Regions from separate parts of the Paenibacillus sp. FSL R10-2734 genome, predicted to be linked through region 1. Evidence: predicted binding sites of a transcription regulator. Region 1 holds the regulator's gene; each other region holds the start of a gene.
The links. The regulator Rex, encoded in region 1, represses fermentation and respiration genes when NADH is low (regulators of the CRP and FNR family bind a similar motif). The targets are predictions, from matches to a motif close to TTGTGAAATATTTCACAA.
Positions count from the first base shown of each region.

Region 2: the regulator Rex is predicted to act here: its motif matches at 3,540-3,557, upstream of NSS67_RS00335 (flavocytochrome c).
Region 3: the regulator Rex is predicted to act here: its motif matches at 2,852-2,869, upstream of NSS67_RS02990 (cytochrome ubiquinol oxidase subunit I).

Region 1 is NZ_CP150170.1:2,955,701-2,960,524, forward strand. Features, by position in the region: gene dinG (ATP-dependent DNA helicase DinG) at 1-2,390, shown strand, start outside; gene NSS67_RS12890 (redox-sensing transcriptional repressor Rex) at 2,520-3,173, shown strand; gene NSS67_RS12895 (amidohydrolase) at 3,160-4,461, shown strand; gene NSS67_RS12900 (DUF5590 domain-containing protein) at 4,641-4,824, shown strand, end outside.
Region 2 is NZ_CP150170.1:75,895-80,718, forward strand. Features, by position in the region: gene NSS67_RS00320 (thiamine-binding protein) at 1-250, shown strand, start outside; gene NSS67_RS00325 (ABC transporter permease) at 247-1,008, shown strand; gene NSS67_RS00330 (ABC transporter ATP-binding protein) at 1,043-1,876, shown strand; gene NSS67_RS00335 (flavocytochrome c) at 1,974-3,524, opposite strand; gene NSS67_RS00340 (WecB/TagA/CpsF family glycosyltransferase) at 3,713-4,462, opposite strand; gene NSS67_RS00345 (YncE family protein) at 4,690-4,824, shown strand, end outside.
Region 3 is NZ_CP150170.1:638,256-643,079, reverse strand. Features, by position in the region: gene cydD (thiol reductant ABC exporter subunit CydD) at 1-384, opposite strand, end outside; gene cydB (cytochrome d ubiquinol oxidase subunit II) at 384-1,400, opposite strand; gene NSS67_RS02990 (cytochrome ubiquinol oxidase subunit I) at 1,387-2,790, opposite strand; gene NSS67_RS02985 (cold-shock protein) at 3,014-3,244, opposite strand; gene NSS67_RS02980 (cold-shock protein) at 3,338-3,538, opposite strand; gene NSS67_RS02975 (trypsin-like peptidase domain-containing protein) at 3,957-4,824, opposite strand, start outside.

The DNA.
Region 1 (4,824 bases):
AATGTCTGGAGGAGCTCTACGATTTGCCTCTGCTGATCATCCAGAGACTTTGTGAGCTGTTTACCGAAGAGGATAGTGATTTAGGTTGGTATTTTGATGGTCTACTGCGTGAACGGGAAGCGGAGACGCTTCAGCCCGAAGGTGATCTGACTTTCTATCGTCAATTAGCGCTTGCTGTGGGAGACTGGAATGAGTTAGCTTCTCCTAGGGATGGGCATGGTGAGAATCCGTTAGAGAATTTATCTTTTACAGATTATATGGATGAAGTAACTAAACGGCTTAAAGACACTTTACCGCAGTATGAAAGCCGAGAAGCTCAGGATATTATGATCAATGATGTGATGACGGCACTTGCTGAAGACAAACATCTTCTGATCGAAGCAGGAACAGGAACCGGCAAATCGCTTGGTTATTTGTTGCCTGCTATTTATCAAAGCGTTCGCACCGATCAAAAGGTCATGGTCAGCACTCATACCATTAATTTGCAGGACCAATTACGGGAGCGAGATATTCCTTTGTTAACGCAGGTAGTTCCTTTTCCATTTAAAGCTGCGATTTTTAAAGGTAGAGGACATTATTTGTGTCTGCGTAAGTTTGAACATAAAATTAACAAAAAGGACTTTATAAGCCCAAGGGAAGACGCGCTTACTGCGGCTCAGATGATCGTATGGCTGACTCAAAGTGAATCTGGAGATGATGAAGAGCTCAATTTAAGCGGTCGAGGCGGTGATTTCTGGGAGACGGTTGCAAGTGATACCGATTCCTGTCTAGGCCGTTCGTGTCCATGGTTCCGCAAATGTTATTATCACCGGGCTAAGCACGAAGCGGGTATTGCTGACGTGGTCATTACGAACCATTCTAAGCTGTTCGCGGATGTTAAGGCGGGTCATCAGTTGCTCCCAGCTTATGAGCATCTTGTGATTGATGAGGCCCATCATCTGGAGGATGTAGCTGGCAAGCATTTAGGTATGCATATGAAGCATTTCACGGTGGCGCATACGCTATCGCGTCTTTACAAAGATAGTCGAAACGGCCAGCTTCCTACTCTTCGCCAAATGCTTCAGTCATCAGGCAGCGAGGAAGCTTCTGAATGGAGCGGAGTCATTGATAGAATCTATCCAGATCTGCTTACCATAAAAGAAACCTGGGATCTACTTAGTGACAAACTGTTCAGCCTTTTGCCGGAACGCAGTGATGCAGCGGCGGGAGAAGCTGGACAATTAGTTATGCGTTTACTTCCTGCTCGGAAACCGAAAGATTGGGATGAATTGGTTGCTTTAGAGAATACTATAAATCTGACATTAAGTGAAATTATCCGTAAGGGTGATAAAATGCTTAATGAGATGCGCGATCAAGAAGGCCAATCATCATCAGACAGTCTAGTTACCGATATTAGCGGCTTATTCAAGGATTTAGCTTCTATACGTGAGCAAATACGGTTTTTTATGGGATTAAACGACGAGAATGTAGTATATTGGCTGGAGGCGAATGGAAATTATCGCAGCAAATCGCTACAGATGTATGCCGTCCCTGTTGATGTAAGTACCCAGCTTAAGGATCTCTTCTTCGATAAGAAGAAAAGTATCGTGTTAACCTCAGCGACGCTCTCAGTCGATAAATCTTTTCAGTTTATGATTGATAATCTAGGATTAAATGAGGCTGCCGAAGAAGGGCGACTGATGACATCGCTACTACCTTCACCATTTAAATATCGGGAACAGGCACTGCTGGTTATTCCGCGTGATTTTCCTAGTGTGAAGGGTAGTGTGGGAGATGCACGTTTTGTGGATACACTCGTTCAGTCGCTAGCGGAAACGGCGGTAACAACCCGCGGGCGGATGCTTGTCCTGTTTACCTCTTACAAGATGCTGCGCCAGGTTTATGATCCTCTGAAAGAGGCTCTAGCCTCACAGGAGATTACGGTGCTAGGTCAAGGTGTGGAAGGGGGCAGCCGCAGCAAGCTTATCCGCCGTTTTCAGGACAGTGCAGCCTCAGTTCTGCTAGGAACAAGCAGCTTCTGGGAGGGTGTAGATATTCCGGGTGAAGCGCTAACCTGTTTGGCCATCGTGAGGCTCCCATTCCAACCGCCGAATCATCCACTAGCGGAAGCGAAGTCGGAGTTATTGCAAGCCCAGAAAAAGAATCCGTTCATGAAGTTGTCTGTTCCTCAGGCAGTTATTCGCTTTAAGCAAGGATTCGGAAGACTGGTACGGACAGCGCAGGATCGGGGTATTGTTATTGTTTATGACACAAGGGTTATAGAATCTCACTATGGGAAGTATTTCCTTTATTCACTGCCTGGCCCGAAAATGGAGCATATGCTAACGGATCAAATGGTTCCTCGTATAGCAGAGTGGTTGGAGGACGGAGGCGTTTCCCGAAACGTATAACTTCAGTTTGTGATCACTCTACAAATGAAGGGCGGTATAAGAATTAAGAATACCGCTCTTCATTGAGACGAGGTACGGAATTTTTGTTAGGATTTGAAAAAAAGTAATAACTAATTTAGGAGGCATATTATGAAATCGGATAAAATATCAGAAGCTGTCGTTCGCAGACTTCCTGTGTACTTGCGTTTTTTAAATGATCTTCAGAATCGTGAAATATTAACCGTTTCCTCTCAGGAGCTTGGTCAAAAGCTTGATCTAAATCCCGCTCAAATCCGTAAAGATTTGGCTTATTTCGGTGATTTCGGAAGAAAAGGTATTGGTTATGATGTTGCTTATCTTATAGAAAAAATTCGTCATATCTTGAAGCTTGATCAACAGCTGAATGTGGCTTTGGTAGGAGCAGGTAATCTTGGTCATGCCTTGTCTAATTACAACGCATATTTGAAGGATACCATGAAGATTACTGCTATATTTGACTCCTATGCCCCTAAGGTTGGGCGGAAAATCAACTCACTGACTGTGCAACCAATGGAGGAGCTGGCAAAGACGGTCCGCGAGCAAGGTATTCGAATTGGGATTATTACAGTGCCTAATTCAGAAGCGCAGAATGTTGCGGATATTCTCATTGAAGCAGGAATTGAGGCGATTTTGAATTTTGCGCCAGTGATTCTAAAAACACCACCGAATATCCGGGTTCATGCGGCCGATTTTACAACGGATTTGCAAAGCCTTGCTTATTACCTGAAAGACGGAAAGGAAGAAAGTAGAAATGAAGAGCAATAAAACTATAATCAAGGGCGGGCGTTTTCTAATTCCGGGAACGGATGAGCCGGTTCTGAGCGGATATATGACTATTGAAGATGATTTGATCACTTACATAGGAAAAGAAGAGCCTTTGATTGAAGATGGTGTGCAAGTGGTTGATGGCAGTCGTCTACTGTTCATGCCAGGTCTTGTAAACACACACGGCCATGCCGCAATGTCGTTACTACGTGGTTATGGAGACGATTTAGCACTTCAGGTGTGGCTTCAGGAGAAGATGTGGCCGATGGAGGAAAAGTTCACCGGAGAAGATGTATACTGGGGAACCTCCTTGTCTGTACTAGAAATGCTAAAGGGTGGGACTACAACCTTCTTGGATATGTATGATCATATGGACCGAGTAGCTGAGGTAGTCGAATTGTCAGGTATCCGTTCCGTACTGATGCGCGGCGTAATAGGCCTATGTCCAGAGGAAGTACAGAATCATAAGCTTGCGGAAGCGATTTCTTTTGCACGTAACTGGCATGGGAAGGCTGACGGCAGAATTACGACGATGATCTCACCACACGCCCCATATACCTGCCCACCGGACTTTTTTGTTAAGTTTGTACAGGCGGCACATGATTTGGATTTACCGATGCATACCCATATGTCCGAAACGAAACGTGAAGTGGAGCAGAATGTGGTGGATTATGGACTGCGTCCTGTAGCGCATCTTGAGAAGCTTGGAATGTTCACACGGCCGTCTATTGTTGCTCATGGCGTTCATTTGAATGATGAAGAGATCGAGATTCTGGCTCGTCATAATGTAGGTGTGTCACATAACCCAGGGAGTAACCTTAAACTGGCCAGTGGAGTGGCTAGAGTGCCGGATCTTCTAAAAGCTGGAGTGAAGGTGTCTCTGGGTACAGATGGCGCGGCAAGTAATAACAACTTGGATATGTTTGAAGAAATGCGTCTTGCAGCGCTCATCCATAAAGGTGTAAGCGGTGATCCTACGGCTGTTCCAGCTCCTGAAGCGCTGCGTATGGCTACGGAGTATGGCGCAAAGTCTATCTTTTTAAATGATGTGGGTAGACTCGCTGTAGGCATGAAAGCTGACTTTATCGCCATTGATATAGACCAGCCGCATTTGCTGCCACACACAGATCTGTTGTCTCATGCTGTATACTCTGCCAGTGCCAAGGATGTTGAGCATGTATGGGTGAACGGTAAACAAGTAGTGAAACAGGGACAATGCGTAACGCTAGATGAGGAAGCTATCCGTCGTAAGGCACAAGAATCCTTTGATGGTCTGCTCAAGCGCTAGTCTATAATAATAGTGAATAACTGAAAGGCTGTGACTTCTGCGTTTGCAAAAGTTACGGCCTTTTGTGTAAATATAGGAATTTATGACTAGATAATGTTGGATGGATATGAAACTTTGGATAAACATACGGGTGTGTTATATAATCAAAAAAGATATATTACTAGAAAGGGAGCTGCACCTTGAAGAAAAGGAAAAAATGGATCCTCCTGGGATCAGTTCTGATTCTGCTCCTTCTGTTTGGACTTATCCAGTTCTATGCTTATATTATGAAAGATCAATGGAACGAGCGAGATATCGCTAAGGGTGTCGCCAAAACCAGTGCTGGTCTGACAGAGGTAACTAAAGCACAGAAATCCGTGTGGG
Region 2 (4,824 bases), 2.9 Mb from region 1:
TAACGGTGAGGACTCCATCCCATACGTAGATAAAGCAATTGAGGTTATTCAGAAGTCCGGTGTTAAACATCAGGTGAATCCGCTGGAAACCACTATGGAAGGTGAGCTTAGTGAGTTGCTGGAGGTTGTGCGTCAAATGCAGGAAGCACTGATCGAAGCAGGCAGTCCAAGCGTGATCTCACAGATCAAAATCGCTCATAATCCTAACGGAATCAGCATGGACAAGCTGACGGAGAAATATCGGCCGTGAGATCGACTTGGAAGCTAATATGGCCGCCCCTTGTGGCGGTCGTCTTCTTTTTAACCGTATGGCAGCTATCTGTATCTCTATTTCACATTGAACCTTGGATTCTACCGAGTCCTGCGGACATTGCCCATGAATCCACCAGTAATGCCTCAGGTCTCTGGGCTCATACGATGGCTACACTTCGGCTCACATTAATCGGCTTTCCTATTGGTACGGCTGTAGGCTTGATCGTCGCTCTACTTCTACATCTGTTGCCTTGGTCTAAACGGGCTTTTTATCCACTCATTATTCTGAGTCAAAATGTTCCCTCCATCGCACTCGGGCCGCTGCTTATCATCTGGTTCGGCTTCGGCCTTTTGCCCAAAATCGTACTGATAACGCTGGTGTGCTTCTTCCCGGTGGCTGTTGCTGCAATGGGCGGCTTGTCCCAAAGTGATCAGGTTATGATGAATTATATGAAAATGGCGGGCGCAAGCAAGTGGCAAATCTTCACGAAACTAGAGCTCCCCTCTTCTATTCCGGCACTATTTTCCGGTGTGAAAATATCCGCCACCTATGCGGTTATGGGAGCCGTGGTCGCAGAATGGATTGGAGCGGATAAAGGGATTGGCTATTATATGCTCCTCCAGAAATCCGCTTATCGTACGGATCGGATGTTTGTGGCTATTGTAATTATTGTGCTCCTTAGTCTTGTACTCTTTGCTATTATTGCTCTGCTGGAGAAATGGCTTGTCCGTTGGAAGCCGCGCCGTAACTCATAGAAAGGAAGATGCCTGTATGTCTCAAGCGACGCAAATGCAACACAGAACAACAGAAGTCATAAGCTCACCTGAAGCTCATACCGCACCACCTGCTCTTGAAGTAAGCGGCATCTCCAAGTCCTTCTCCCATCGCCGCCTCGAGACAAACGTGCTGAATAACGTCTCTCTCAAGGTAGAACAGCAAGAGTTCGTTTCGATTGTAGGTCCTTCCGGTTGCGGAAAAAGCACCTTATTCCACATGATCGGCGGTCTTGTGAAGCCAGATACGGGAACGATCCATATGAACGGCAAGGTCGTCACGGGACAACGCGGTGAAATTAGTTATATGCCGCAGCAGCCTGCACTGTTCCCTTGGCGGACGATTGAAGACAATGTACTGCTCGCCGGTGAGATCAAAGGCATATTACGGGATGGCGCTCGTGAGGAAGCGAGACATTGGCTCGCCAAGGTTGGGTTAGGCGGGTTCGAACAAGCTTATCCGCATATGCTGTCAGGTGGAATGCAGCAGCGTGCTGCTTTTCTCAGAGCATTGCTCGCTCCGCAGGAGTTGATGCTGCTCGATGAACCTTTCAGCGCTCTAGACGCGTTAACTCGTAGTGAAATGCAGCGCTGGCTACTTGAACTGTGGGAAGAGAATCGCCGCTCCGTATTGTTCATCACCCACAACATTGAAGAAGCGTTGCTGCTCTCTAATCGTATTTATGTATTTTCCGGCCGCCCCGGCTCCATCCTACATACTGTTGACGTGCCATTTCCACGGCCGCGCCGCGATGAGATAACGGATTCCCCAGAATTCCTAACACTCAAGCGCCAGCTGTCGCAATGGATGCGAGAAGAACAGGCTAAGAGCGGGAAAGTAGCCTTCTGAGTAATACATGAGAAATCAAACAAAGAACCGCTTGAGCTTTAAATAGCCCAAGCGGTTCTTTTGTTTTTATTCAGTAATGCTAAATGGAGTTTGTATCTTATTGTGCTTGTACGAACTCAGCAGATTTAATCCCAGCTTGACGTCCGAAAATAATGATTTCTGCTACAGAGTTACCGCCGATTCGGTTTTGACCGTGCAATCCGCCTGTAACTTCACCTGCTGCAAACAGACCAGGAATAGCAGCACCGTCTTTATTTAACACTTCTGTATTCGTATTGATCTTCACACCGCCCATGGTGTAGTGAATCCCTGGAGCGATCTTAATCGCGTAGAAAGGACCTGCGGACAAGTCGTTGTCCATCCCTGTTGTTCTGCCAAATTCAGCATCCTTCTTGTTCTTAACCGCGCTATTCCAAGTATCGAGTGTAGCTTGCAGCTTATCCGCTGGAACACCGATTTCTTTTGCCAATGCCTCAATAGTATCCGCTTTGATCACGAAGCCCATTTTATCATATTGTTCAATGGCTTTAACGCGTGATTTGACGCCAGAATCAAACACAAGAGTAGCGCCTTTTTCAGGAAGTGCATTGATAGCTGCGGTAGCTTTATCACGTGTAGTCAATTCGTTTACGAACCGTTTGCCTTCACTGTTAACCATGATAGATCCTTCGCCGCGAACAGCTTCCCCGATCAGATATGATTTATCTTGTTGAACCGTCGGGTGAACTTGGATTTGATCCATATCAACAGTTGTTCCGCCGAGCGCTTCGATCATCTTGATGCCATCACCAGTACTTCCGATCTGGTTAGTAGTAACGTATCCTTTCAGATCAGGTCTAACTTTAGAGATCATATCCATATTGGCTCCGTAACCACCGGTTGTCACAACAACAGCCTTCGCTGTAATAGTCTTCTCATCAGCTTGGTTAAAGAGTACTTTCGCACCGTCAACCTTACCGTCTTTTTGAGTAATTCCCTTAACATCAGCGTTCACAAATAGTGGAATTTCTTTTTCCTGTACATTTTTCACCAGGCCTTTAACAAGATATTGGCCTACTGCTGATCCGTCTTCTGGACGGTGAGTACGTTTTTCGCTCATACCGCCTGTAATCGTGAGATTGTTCAGTTTAATTCCGATCGAATCTAACCAATCGATAGCACTCGCGGAATTGTCCACGAAGAAGCGAAGCATCTCTTTATTGTTCGTATCATGCCCGCCCTTTAGGGTCTCTTCATAAAACTTATCATTGCTGTCTTCAATGCCTTGTTCTTTTTGAAATTTCGTTTGGGAAGCGTTCATCCCTGACGAGGATTTCATTGTATTCCCGCCAGCAACCGGCATTTTTTCAAAAATAACCGGATTCAATCCTTTAGCTTTGGCTTCCAGTGCAGCCGTCATTCCCGCACCGCCAGCTCCTACAATGATTATATCGTAGCTATCTTTTAATTGATCGAGTGGTGTGTAGCTTACTTCTGATGCGCCTGATACAGCTTCTGTTTTATCATTTTTAGCTGTTTCATTGACCTTACTCTTGTTCTCGTTGCCATTGCTACTTGCTGTAGTACTACTATTACTGTTACCGCATCCTGCGATCACCAGCATGACAGAGAGAATAAGAATAAGGGCAGAGCCTGTTACCTTTTTCATTTTAATTGCGCCCCCTTGTGAATGTTTTCACATTTATAATACAGTAAAAATGATGTTTTGTGAAGCATTTTCTGTAATTAGTTATGATTACCTTTACATTTTCATGTATTTTTTCATATTGGTTTGCATTTCCAGTTAGCTCCCAAACCAAAGAAAGAAAGTCACCCTAGTTAGAGTGACCTTCTTACTTATTTTTTAATCATCGCTTGAAACACAAATTTGGGTAGTACGGACTGTCTGCGCCATCGCGACTTTTGTCCTTTGGCAACAGGGGCGAATAATAGTCGATGCAACCATTCTAAGTTGAGCTTTTTCCATACCGGTGGTGCAGGTTTAACTTTCCCAGCTATGACATCCAGACTTCCCCCCACGCCAAAAACAACCTTAACCTGTGTAAGCGCCTGTTTGTGCTTATAAACCCATTTATCAGAGTATGGCGCACCCATTGCAACAATCAGGAAATCCGGCTGTGCGCCCTGAATCTCTGCCACAATGGAAGGTTCCTCTTCCTTGGTAAGAAATCCATTATGTCTTCCCGCAATCTTCACATTCGGATAGGAGTGAGTGATCGCTTCGACCGCTTTGCAGCTTGTAAGCTCATCGGTGCCTAAGAAATAAAAGCTCCATCCTAGCTTATTCCCTTGCGCGAGCAGCTCAAGCAGTAGTTCATATCCCGTAACTCTTTCTGTTATTGGGTCGCCTTTTCTTCTCGATGCCAGCACTATGCCGATTCCATCAGGAGTGATCAAATCTGCTTCATGAAGTATGGTTCGAAGCAGCTCGTCCGATTGACTAGTTATCGTAATTTCCGGGTTTGCCGTAATCAAATGAAATAGCTTAGATTCCCCAGATTGAATATGTTCTGTTAGATGAAGTGTCGTCTCATCGAGTGTTAGTTTTGAAAAAGGAACGCCTAATATAGAGACTGTTCCAGCCATTTAATCACCTCTCATTAAAAAGTTCATTCCAGTATACCTTACCATACTCAATAAGGGTAGTCGGTGACAATACTCCAAAAAATATAACGTTTACATACCCCCGGAAATAAAGATAAGGGAATATCATTTTAATCCCCGAAGATGCGTCTTGCAACGATATATGAAGTACACTTTTGCCCTTGCCCAAATATAATGAACTATCTATTTATTTGAAAAGGGGTATAAGCATGGCGCAGCCAAAAGTGATTGCTACAGTCCGCTCTGCCGGACCGATCGGAGATATCGAAGTAAACGTTATTACAAATCGAGTATACTTTGTTAACCCAGACACCGAGGCTGGAACTATCGGGGTACTCGATGGC
Region 3 (4,824 bases), 2.3 Mb from region 1:
TTCCAAATATGTGCGGAACTTTGTTACGCCTTCCAGCACTAGTGTGACAAGATCCCCGGTTCCACGCCCGCCCACCATTCTGGGTCCCAGCTGGAAGAGCTTATCCATCATTTCCCTCCGCATGTTGCTGCCCGTTGCTTCTGCAAAGCGGTAAGAGACACGGCTCATCAGCATTGCACAAGCATGGCGCACTAGAAATGCAAGAAGGAACAATAGCGCTGTGCCCCATTGTTCCTTCAGAGGTTCCCCCGCAAATAACGCAGAGATAACTTCTGCCAACCATTTGGCCAGCAGAAGTATGGACAAGCTTTGCACCAGGGTAAGGAAGCCTACGATCAGAAAGACCGGCTTAACTCCTTTATACCCAAGCAAATTTTTATCCATTAGTATTCAAGATGCTCCTTCTCGTGTACCCGTTTATGAAAGATAAAGTAACTCCAAATTTGATATCCCAAGACGAAAGGAAGAATGGTCAATGCCACAATCGTCATTACCTTCAAAGAGTACTGTCCCGAAGCCGCATTGGTAATCGTCAAATTAAAGGCTTGATCGATAGAACTAATCATAACACGTGGGAATAATCCAACAAAGATAGAAGTTACCGACAACGCCATTACTGCTCCTGTCATACCAAAAGCGTAGCCATCCTTCATCTTCTTCATGAAATAACCCGATAGCACAAAAGCGATAATTCCAAGCGCTACAATAATCATAAGAACTGTACCACGCTGTTCAAATATGTCCGTCATGTAATAAGTCATTATAACGAACGCAAGCAGTAGAGCCGCAAGTGGCCAAAGCAATCTTTGTGCGAGCTTCCGAGCCCGAGCCTGTAAGTCACCCACTGTGCGGAGAGTTGTAAACATCAGTCCATGCACCAAGCAGAGAAGAACTACTGTAAGGCCCGCTACTACAGTATACACATTCACGATATCTGTGAAACCTGCGTACATTTGCATATCGCCATCGATCGGCAAACCTTTGATAAAGCTTGCGAACACTACCGCAAGGAGGAACGGTGGAAGGAAGCTGCCGATAAAGATACAAGCATCCCAAGTTCTTTTCCAAGCCACAGAATCCCGTTTACCTCTGAATTCGAAAGCTACACCACGAGCAATCAAAGCTAATAATGCAAAGACAAAAGGTATATAGAATCCACTAAATAGCGTTGCATACCATTCAGGGAAAGCTGCGAACATCGCACCTGCTCCTGTCAGTAGCCATACCTCATTAGCATCCCAGAAAGGTCCGATCGAATTAATCAGAACCCGGCGTTCTGTATCATTTTTAGCGAGAAACTGTGTTTCCATCCCTACGCCGAAATCAAAGCCCTCTAGGAAGAAGAACCCTATAAACAGAACTGCAATCAGCACAAACCACAATTCATTAAGAGATAACATGAGAGCCCTCCTCGTTATATGGATCATGCGAATCGCCGTGATCGTTATCCATCGCATAAGGACCTTTTTTAATAACTTTAATAAACAGACCTACCAATACTAATCCGAGAATTAAATAAATCGTTGAGAAAGAAATGACAGAGAACAGAACCTGACCGCTTGTAATATTAGGCGATACACTATCTTCTGTCGTCATGAGTCCGAATACCGTCCAAGGCTGACGCCCAATCTCGGTCATGATCCAACCCGCCGTATTCGCAATCGGAGGAAGTAATAATCCCCATAACATAAACCGCATAAACCAAGTGTTTGGGCGATCCATTTTTTTGCGCCACATTAAATACATAGCGTACATACCCAGAACAATCATTAATGTTCCCGCTAGAACCATAATCCGGAAACTCCAGAAGGTCGTGCGTACAGGTGGAATATAGTCACCGGGACCATAGGCTTGCTCATACTCTGCTTGCAGCTCAAGCATGCCTTTGACTTCACCGGAAAATTTACTGTATGAAAGGAAGCTCAGCATATACGGAATTTGAAATTCTCCAGTACTTTCTTGCTTCTCAGGATCAATATTGGCCCATACGGTCCAAGGTGCTGGGTCACCACTCTTACCCCACAGTCCTTCGGAAGCCGCCATCTTCATAGGTTGGGTTTCAACCAAATATTGTGCTTGCGCATGGCCTGCCACGGCTACACCAATAGAAGAAATGATACCTACGATTGCTGCAACTTGAAAAGATTTCTTAAAGAAAGATACATCTTGTTTCTTCAATATCTTATACGCACTAATACCTGTTACGAGGAAAGCACCTGTTGCATACGCAGCAAGAACCGTGTGCGGGAATTCAACCAGCAATTGTCCGTTCGTAATGAGCGCGAAGAAATCATTCATCTCTGCACGTCCATTATTTATCGCAAATCCCACAGGATGCTGCATAAAAGAGTTCGCTGCTAGAATCCAGAAAGCGGATAACATCGTACCAAATGCTACCAACCAAATGGACATCAAGTGTACTCTCTTAGACACTTTGTCCCAGCCAAATATCCAGATTCCAATAAAAGTAGACTCCAGAAAAAAGGCTGCCAATGCTTCTACTGCAAGTGGAGCCCCAAATACATCACCCACAAAACGTGAATAATCAGACCAGTTCATCCCGAACTGAAATTCCTGCAATATCCCTGTAACTACCCCTACTGCAAAGTTGATGAGGAACAGCTTTCCCCAGAACTGCGCCATTCTTTTGTACTCTTCATTGCCTTTTCTAACGTACATCGTCTCCATGATCGCAATCAAGAGCGCCAGTCCGATTGATACCGGTACAAAGAAATAGTGGAATATTGTCGTCGACGCAAATTGTATACGCGACAGCATTACTGTATCCATATTTTTCCCTTCCTTCTCCCCTTTTCGTTAACTATATTGTGTCAAAAATTTAAACCCCTTTTTGTGATTAATGTCACAAAAAGGGGTTCATTTAACACTGAAATTCAAATGATTTGTGACAAAAATCACATTTTAACATAAAAAAAGCAAAAAAAATAAGACGGTTTGACCGTCTTGGAGTTGTTCATCGTTCTATAAAGAACTTGACTCATAAAGGCATTGGTTAGGTAATGGAAATACCCTTCTTCAGCGATTTAAGATCGCCATTCGAATTAAGCAATTGTGGTAGCATCTTCGTGCTGCGAACCATTGGAGAGTCACATAGACGGCAAGAAGGCGCATGTTCAAATGCGAAATTATCCCTCATCCATCCGTTGCATCCATCATTGGTACACGCCCAAATCGCGGTATTTTCTTCCGGTATTTCTTCCAAAGGTTTCTTCCGGTAGTTCATTGCCGTTCCTCCCATCCTGTAAGTCAATAGTGATTAACTAGATATAAAAAGACCGTCCCAACTTTCAAAAAGCTGGGACGGTTTCTTCTATTATTACAGTTTTACAACGTTTTCGGCTTGTGGTCCACGGTTGCCTTGAACAACGTTGAATTCAACGCGTTGGCCTTCGTCCAAAGTTTTGAAGCCGTCGCCAGTGATTGCGCTGAAGTGAACGAATACGTCGCTTCCGCCTTCAACTTCGATAAATCCGAATCCTTTTTCTGCGTTGAACCATTTAACTGTACCTGTTTGCATGTGTGTTACCTCCACAAATTTAAATTAATATGTTCTTTTTATCTTCAAACAAAGAAAAAATTCACACATTGAAAAAGGTTGTATTACCAAATATAACAGCCCTTTTCAATGCGAAAATTAGGGACTAAATGTATGATTGTTATCATATTACCACACCTGATTACCAAAGGCAAGCTGGCATCCGAATATATCCGGTTCTACCCTAATAAGTATTACCTTCCAATGTAAGGGTTGCCAGTCAGGGTAAAATTCATTAAATGATCTTGTTATTGCCATATTTATCAATAATTTAGAAGAAACATCTTCCAAATAGCGATACAGAGTATCGCTATTTCAGGAATGTCTCCCTTCAAAACGAAGGAGTAGTCCACGCTACTTGTTATTACTGCCATATCATTATATGCCGACTTCCAGCATATTATTCCTCTGGTTTTTCAAGAAGTTTAACTGTCGTCTGATTGATTTTGCCATTTCGGTAGTAGGTGATCTTCAGATCGTCACCAATCTTCGTTTGATTATATAAATACTTGCGAAGTGAAAGCGTGGTTGTAATCGGTTCATCATTAAATTTCGTAATTACATCATTAAACTCAAGTCCGGCTTCCTTTGCAGGTCCAACAGCATCCAGAACAACTACCCCATCCTTAACATTATTCGGTAGGTTCAGTTCCTTGCGTTGGTCCTCTGCGAGAGGAACATAAGGATTGTTTAAATCCACTGAATATACACCTAAGTAGGAACGGGCAATACGTCCTTTATCAGCTAGCTCATTAGCGGTATCTATCACATGGTTAGCTGGAATAGCAAATCCCAGACCTTCTACACCTGCATCGGAGATTTTCATCGTGTTAATACCAATGACCTTACCATCCAGATCAACTAGGGCTCCGCCACTATTTCCTTCATTAATTGCTGCATCAGTCTGAATGACCTCTTGCTCCCAGTCATATACTCCGTCCTGATTCAAAGATACAGGAACCTTTCGTTCGGTATAACTGACGATGCCTGACGTCAATGTGTCTCCAAGTCCTAACGGGTTACCGATGGCAATGACCGTTTCACCCAGGCGAAGCTTGGAGGAATCACCGAGCTGTGCAATCGTATTGATGCCCTTGGCATCAATAGAGAGGACCGCGATGTCACTCACTTTATCCGTTCCAACGAGTGTGGCTTTACGTGTCTCGCCATCTACTGTAACAACTTCGAGATTGTTGGAGTCATCGATGACATGGTTATTGGTAATGATGAATGCTTTATTGTCTACCTTTTTATAAATCACTCCAGAA